2 regions of the Kaistia defluvii genome follow, and region 2 is predicted to be linked to the other one. Evidence: predicted binding sites of a transcription regulator. Region 2 holds the regulator's gene; the other holds the start of a gene.
The links. The regulator HrcA, encoded in region 2, represses chaperone genes, less so after heat shock. The targets are predictions, from matches to a motif close to GTTAGCACTCNCNNNNNGNGAGTGCTAAC.
Positions count from the first base shown of each region.

Region 1 (3,409 bases), on a different contig from region 2:
GCGGGCTTCGATCTCTTTCTTCTTGCCGTTGCCGTCAACGATGGTCGTGTTCTCCTTGGAGATCGTGACCTTCTTGGCGCGGCCGAGCTGAGCGAGCGTGACGTTCTCGAGCTTGATGCCGAGATCTTCCGAGATCACCTGGCCAGCCGTCAGGACAGCGATGTCCTCGAGCATGGCCTTGCGGCGATCGCCGAAGCCCGGAGCCTTGACGGCTGCGACCTTGAGGCCGCCACGGAGCTTGTTGACGACGAGCGTGGCCAGGGCCTCGCCTTCGACGTCTTCCGAGATGATCAGCAGCGGCTTGCCCGACTGGACGACAGCTTCCAGTACCGGAAGGATCGCCTGCAGGTTGCCGAGCTTCTTCTCGTGCAGAAGGATGTAGGGGTCGTCGAGCTCAGCCACCATCTTCTCAGCGTTGGTGACGAAGTACGGCGACAGGTAGCCGCGGTCGAACTGCATGCCTTCGACGACTTCGAGCTCGGTCTCGGCGGTCTTGGCTTCCTCGACGGTGATGACACCCTCGTTGCCGACCTTCTGCATCGCCGAAGCGATCATCTGGCCGATTTCCTTCTCGCCATTGGCGGAGATGGTGCCGACCTGAGCGACTTCCTCGGACGTCTTGATCTTCTTCGAGCGGGCGACGAGATCCTTGACGGCTTCGGTCACGGCCATGTCGATGCCGCGCTTCAGATCCATCGGGTTCATGCCGGCGGCGACGAACTTGGCGCCTTCCTTGACGATCGCCTGAGCGAGAACCGTCGCGGTGGTGGTGCCGTCGCCGGCCTTGTCGTTGGTCTTGGAAGCGACTTCACGAACGAGCTGCGCACCGAGATTCTCGAAACGATCCTCGAGCTCGATCTCCTTGGCGACGGAAACGCCGTCCTTGGTGATGCGGGGAGCGCCGAACGACTTCTCGATGACGACGTTACGACCCTTGGGGCCGAGCGTGACCTTGACAGCGTTGGCGAGGATGTCGACGCCGCGCAGCATCTTTTCGCGCGCGTCGGCGGAGAACTTTACTTCTTTAGCAGCCATTGAATGAGCTCCTTGGAGGTTGTGGCAGACAAACGTAATTCGCGTCTGGGGCGGACCCCGCGCGGCTTACTTGCCCTTGCCGGCCTTGCCTTCGATAACGCCGAGGATGTCCGACTCCTTCATGATCAGGAGCTCTTCACCGTCGATCTTGACTTCCGTGCCCGACCACTTGCCGAACAGGATGCGGTCGCCGGCCTTGACGTCGAGAGCGACCAGCTTGCCAGCCTCGTCACGAGCGCCGGGGCCAACAGCGACGACTTCGCCTTCCTGCGGCTTTTCCTTGACGGTGTCGGGGATGATGATGCCGCCGGCAGTCTTCTCTTCCGACGCTACGCGGCGGACGACGACGCGGTCGTGCAGAGGACGGAATGCCATGTTTGTTCTCTCCTCGCGTGCAGGGCGATCCGGACCGGACCACCCGCTAATGTGGGTTGCTAGCACTCACCGATGGGGAGTGCTAGCAGGCAGCACGGATCTAGGCGGCGGGGGGCAGATTGTCAAGGAGACGGTCTCGAGGCCGGTCTCACTTTTTTGGGCGATGACCGATCGGACGATGCCGAACTCAGGCCCATTCGGAGCTGGGCGTCTCGCTGCCGAGCGTATCGACGGCCATCTCCAGGCGCTGGACGAAGCCCTCGCCGGCGCCCGTCATCGGATGGCCGATCACCACATCGCAGAAGAATGGGACAGGAAGATGAACGCCCTTCGGCAGCACCTTGCCGAAGCCGCGCAGGAACACCGGCAGCACCGGAACGTGAGGGCGACGGCGGGCAATGTGGGCGACGCCGCGCTTGAAGGCCTGGCGCATTTCCGGTTCGCCGCGCGATCCCTCGGGGAAGAAGATCAGGATATCGCCGGCGTCGAGCGCGGCCAGCGCATCGGCCAGCGGATCCGCGCCGCCCCGGCCGCTGCTGCGCTCGATCGGCAGGATTCCGATCAGGTCGACGGCGAACCATTTGAGCAGCCGGTTCTTCAAAAAATAATCCGCCGCCGCCACGGCCCGCACCCGGCGCAGCTTCCGGAGCGGGAAAAGCGACATCAGCGCCAGCGTGTCGAGATGGCTGTTGTGATTGGCCGCGATGATCACCGGCCCATCCTTGGGAAGCCGTTCGCGATGACGCACGGAAAGGCCGATCGCCACCAGAAGGAACGGCCGCACCAGAAGCGCGAAAAACAGCAGTCGCAGAATGTCGCGGGCGGTCATCGAGGATGCTCAAAAATAGAAGTAGCGGACGGCGTGGAAGAAGATCGGCGCGGTGAAGACCAGGCTGTCGATGCGATCGAGGATGCCGCCATGGCCAGGCAGCATGGTGCCGGTGTCCTTGATGCCGAGGTCGCGCTTCACCGCCGACATGACGATGTCGCCGAAGAAGCCGGCGGTGGCCAGCAATCCGCCGATGACGGCCGCCTGCCAGGCGCCGATCGGCGTCAGGATCGGCGCCAGCGCGGCGGAGAGCAGGATCGTCGCCACCAGGCCGCCGAGAAAGCCGCCGATCGTCTTGTTGGGCGAGACCCGCGGCGTGATCTTGCGCCGGCCGATCAGCTTGCCGGAGACGAACTGGGCGACATCGTTGAACTCGGTCGCGATCAGCAGGAAGACCAGCAGCCCCGCCCCCATGCCGAGCGGCGCATCGGGCGGCGGCACGGCGAGCAGATAGGCGGCGTGGCTGACGGCGAAGACCGAGGTCATCAACCCCCAATGCAGGGTGCCCGCCGCCTTGAGGAAGCCCTGCGTCTCGCCACGCAGCACCATGGCGGCCGGCAGGATCAGGAACATGTAGACGGGGATGAAGATGACGAACATGCCGTACCAGCCGATCCCGACCCAGTAGTACTGGACCGGCACGGCGAGATAGGCGACCAGCAGCACGACGCGGTCGGCCTTCCGGGTCGGGATGATCGTCAGATATTCCTTGAGCGCCAGATAGCTGACGAAGGCCAGCAGCACGATCATCGCCGTGCGGCCCAGCGCCAGCGCGACGACCAGCAGCGTGACCATCGCCCACCAGCTGCCGATTCGGGCCTTCAGCTCCCGCCGCTTTTCATTGGCCTTTTCGTCCTCCGCCGGCGGAGCGGCGCGCATCCACACCAGCAGGGTCGCCGCGAGCAGGCCGAGAACGACCAGCACCAGCGTGATGACGATCTGTGCCGGCAAGCCGAACAGAACGAATTGGAAAGCGATATCCGACATCAGGCCTCCGCCCGCAGCGCGTGGCGGGCGCGGTTGAAGCAGGTCCAGATGGCGAGGAAGGCGAGGAGCAGCATGATGCCGTCCAGCCACCAGCCCGCCGGGACGCCGATCGCGATCAGGAAGGCTGCCAGGCCCACCACCGCGGCGCGATCCGATTTGCCCATCGGCCCGTCATAGCGGCGG
Region 1 is NZ_JBEPSM010000002.1:810,810-814,218, reverse strand. Features, by position in the region: gene groL (chaperonin GroEL) at 1-1,035, opposite strand, end outside; gene groES (co-chaperone GroES) at 1,102-1,410, opposite strand; gene ABIE08_RS16780 (lysophospholipid acyltransferase family protein) at 1,598-2,239, opposite strand; gene ABIE08_RS16775 (phosphatidate cytidylyltransferase) at 2,249-3,226, opposite strand; gene ABIE08_RS16770 (CDP-alcohol phosphatidyltransferase family protein) at 3,226-3,409, opposite strand, start outside.
Region 1: the regulator HrcA is predicted to act here: its motif matches at 1,469-1,497, upstream of groES (co-chaperone GroES).

Region 2 (3,409 bases):
GGCGCGGGCGAAATCGCCGTCTGGTGCTGCCCAATCGGCGGAATAGACGCCGGGATCGCCGCCGATCGCATCGACGCAGAGGCCGGAATCGTCCGAGAGCGCCGGGAAACCCGAGGCTAGCGCGGCGGCATGCGCCTTGATCGCGGCGTTTTCCTCGAACGTCGTGCCGGTCTCGTCCGGCACCGGGAGGCCAAGTTCGCCGGCCGAGACGACCTTGAGCCCGAACGGCGCCATCAGGCCGGCGAATTCGCGCAACTTGCCGCCATTATGCGAGGCGAGCACGAGCGTGTCGCCGGAGGTCAGGCGGTGGGAAATGGCGTTCATCCGGAAATGGCCAGCTTCTGCAGTTCGACCAGGTCGACGATGCCGTTCTTGGCAAGCGTCAGCATCGCGGTCAGTTCGGCTTCGTTGAAGGGCTTGCCTTCGGCGGTGCCCTGGATCTCGACGATGCCGCCGGTGCCGGTCATGACGAAGTTCGCATCCGTCTCGGCTTCCGAATCCTCGGCGTAATCGAGGTCGAGCACCGGGGTGCCGCGATACATGCCGACCGAGACGGCGGCGACGTGGTCGCGGATCACCTTCGGGCCGACCATGTCGCGCGACTTCATCCAGGCGACGCAATCATACAGCGCCACCCAGGCGCCGGTGACCGAGGCCGTGCGGGTGCCGCCATCGGCCTGCAGCACGTCGCAGTCGATGGTGATCTGCTTTTCGCCGAGATGGACGAGATCGACGACGGCGCGCAGCGAGCGGCCGATCAGGCGCTGGATTTCCTGTGTCCGGCCGGACTGCTTGCCGGTCGCGGCCTCGCGGCGCATGCGATCGCCCGTCGAGCGCGGCAGCATGCCGTATTCGGCGGTAACCCAGCCCTTGCCGGAACCGCGCAGCCAGGATGGCGGCTTGTCCTCGAGGCTGGCGGTGCAAAGCACGTGCGTGTCGCCGAACTTGACCAGGCAAGAGCCCTCCGCGTGCTTGGCAACGCCGCGTTCAAGCGTTACCGCACGCAGGGCGTCCGCGGCGCGTTTCGAAGGTCGCATGGGATATTCCTGGCTGTTTCGTTGGTCCGCTTGTACAGGTCGGTGGCTCAAAACGTAAAGCCCTGCTTGAACCGGGCGTCGAAATCGACACTTAATCAAAGAGATCGAAGCTTTCGAAGAGAGGATCCAGCGTCTTGCCCGCCGACCGCACGGCCACCGAGACGGCATCGTCGGCGCTTTCCGCGCTCGATCAGCGCTCGCGCGAAATCTTCAAGCGCATTGTCGACAGCTATCTGGAGACGGGAGAGCCGCTCGGCTCGCGCAATCTCGCCCGCATCCTGCCCATGGCGCTGTCGCCCGCCTCCGTCCGCAACGTCATGGCTGATCTCGAAGGCCTGGGCCTGATCTATGCGCCGCACACCTCGGCCGGACGGCTGCCGACGGAAAGCGGGCTGCGCCTGTTCGTCGACGCGATGCTGGAGGTCGGCGACCTGACCTCGGACGAGCGTCGCGACATTGAAAGCCGGGTCGCCGGCGGCGGCGCCAGCCGAACGGTCGATGGCGTCCTGAGCGAGGCCGGGCGCATGCTCTCCGGCCTGTCGCGCGGCGCCGGGGTCGTGCTGGCCTCCAAGAGCGACCAGCGGCTGAAGCACATCGAGTTCGTCCGCCTGGAGCCGACCAAGGCGCTGGTCGTGCTGGTCGGGGAGGATGGCTCGGTCGAGAACCGGCTGATCGACCTCGACCCCGGCACGACGCCGTCGAGCCTGGTTGAGGCCGCCAACTATCTCAACACGCATCTGCGCGGCCGCAGCCTGGCCGAGGCCCGCGCCGAGCTGAACCAGCGGCAGCAGCAGGTCCGCGCCGAGCTTGACCAGCTGACCGCGCGCCTGATCGATGCGGGGCTCGCGAGCTGGGTCGAGGCGACCGGCATTCGGCCGGATACGCTGATCGTCCGTGGCCAGGCCAATCTGCTCGAGGATGTGCGCGCCGCCGAGGATCTCGAGCGCATCCGCCTGCTGTTCGACGATATCGAGACGCAGCGCGAGCTGGTGCATCTCTTGGGCAGCGCCGAGGCAGGCGACGGCGTCCGCATCTTCATCGGTTCGGAAAACAAGCTGTTCTCACTGTCCGGCTCGTCGCTGGTGGTATCGCCTTACCGCGATTCCGAGAGCCGCGTCGTCGGCGTGCTGGGGGTGATCGGGCCGACCCGGCTCAACTATGCGCGCATCGTGCCGATGGTCGATTACACGGCGAAGCTGGTTGGCCGGCTGATCGGCTGAGCGCGACCGTGTGGCGTCTGTACAGCGCCGCGGCGAGCCGATATGAGAACGCTTCAAAGATAGATGGAGACGAGAACATGGCGACGGGTACCGACAAACTGGTCACGGTTTTCGGCGGCTCTGGCTTCATCGGCCGTCATGTGGTGCGCGCGCTGGCGAAGCGCGGCTGGCGCATCCGTGTCGCGGTGCGTCGCCCGGATCTCGCCGGCCATCTGCAGCCGCTCGGCTCCGTCGGCCAGATCATGCCGGTGCAGGCCAATCTGCGCTATCGCTGGTCGGTCGACCGCGCGGTCGAGGGCGCCGATGCCGTCGTCAACCTGGTCGGCGTGCTGAACGAGAGCGGCCGCCAGAACTTCTCCGTCCTGCATAATTTCGGTGCCCGCGCCGTGGCCGAGGCGGCCCGCGCCGCCGGCATCAAGACGCTGGTGCACCAGTCGGCGCTCGGCGCCGATGCGAATTCGGAATCGCTCTATGCCCGCACCAAGGCGCTGGGCGAGGCGGCCGTGCTCGAAACCGTGCCGGAAGCTGTCATCCTGCGTCCCTCGATCGTGTTCGGGCCGGAAGACCAGTTCTTCAACCGCTTCGGCGACATGGCCCGCATCTCGCCCTTCCTGCCGCTGATCGGCGGCGGCGCGACCAAGCTGCAGCCGGTTTTCGTCGGCGATGTCGCGGAGGCGATCGCGCGCGCCGTCGAGGGCCAGCTCGCGGGCGGCACCGTCTATGAACTCGGCGGGCCGGAAGTGAAGACCTTCCGCCAGTGCCTGGAACTGCTGCTGACCGAGATCGAGCGTTCGCCGCTGCTGGTCCCGGTGCCGTGGACGCTCGCGCATTACGGCGCGTCGGTCGCGCAGTGGCTGCCCAAGCCGCTCCTGACCGTCGACCAGGTTCGCCTGCTGAAGCAGGATAATGTCGTCTCGCCCGCCGCCGAGGCGGAAGGCCGCACGCTGGACGGCATCGGCATTCATCCGAGCAATCTGCTCACCGTGCTGCCGTCCTACCTGCAGCGCTTCAAGCCGCATGGCCAGTTCGACCACAAGCGCACGGCCTGATCGACCGCTTAATTCCCGATATGAAAAAGGCCCGCTTCCGGCGACGGAGGCGGGCCTTTTCTATTCTGGAGGTCGGCGATCAGCCCAAGGTCAGCACGGCGGC
Region 2 is NZ_JBEPSM010000003.1:94,430-97,838, forward strand. Features, by position in the region: gene ABIE08_RS17335 (non-canonical purine NTP pyrophosphatase) at 1-324, opposite strand, end outside; gene rph (ribonuclease PH) at 321-1,037, opposite strand; gene hrcA (heat-inducible transcriptional repressor HrcA) at 1,172-2,257, shown strand; gene ABIE08_RS17350 (complex I NDUFA9 subunit family protein) at 2,335-3,306, shown strand; gene ABIE08_RS17355 (undecaprenyl-diphosphate phosphatase) at 3,386-3,409, opposite strand, start outside.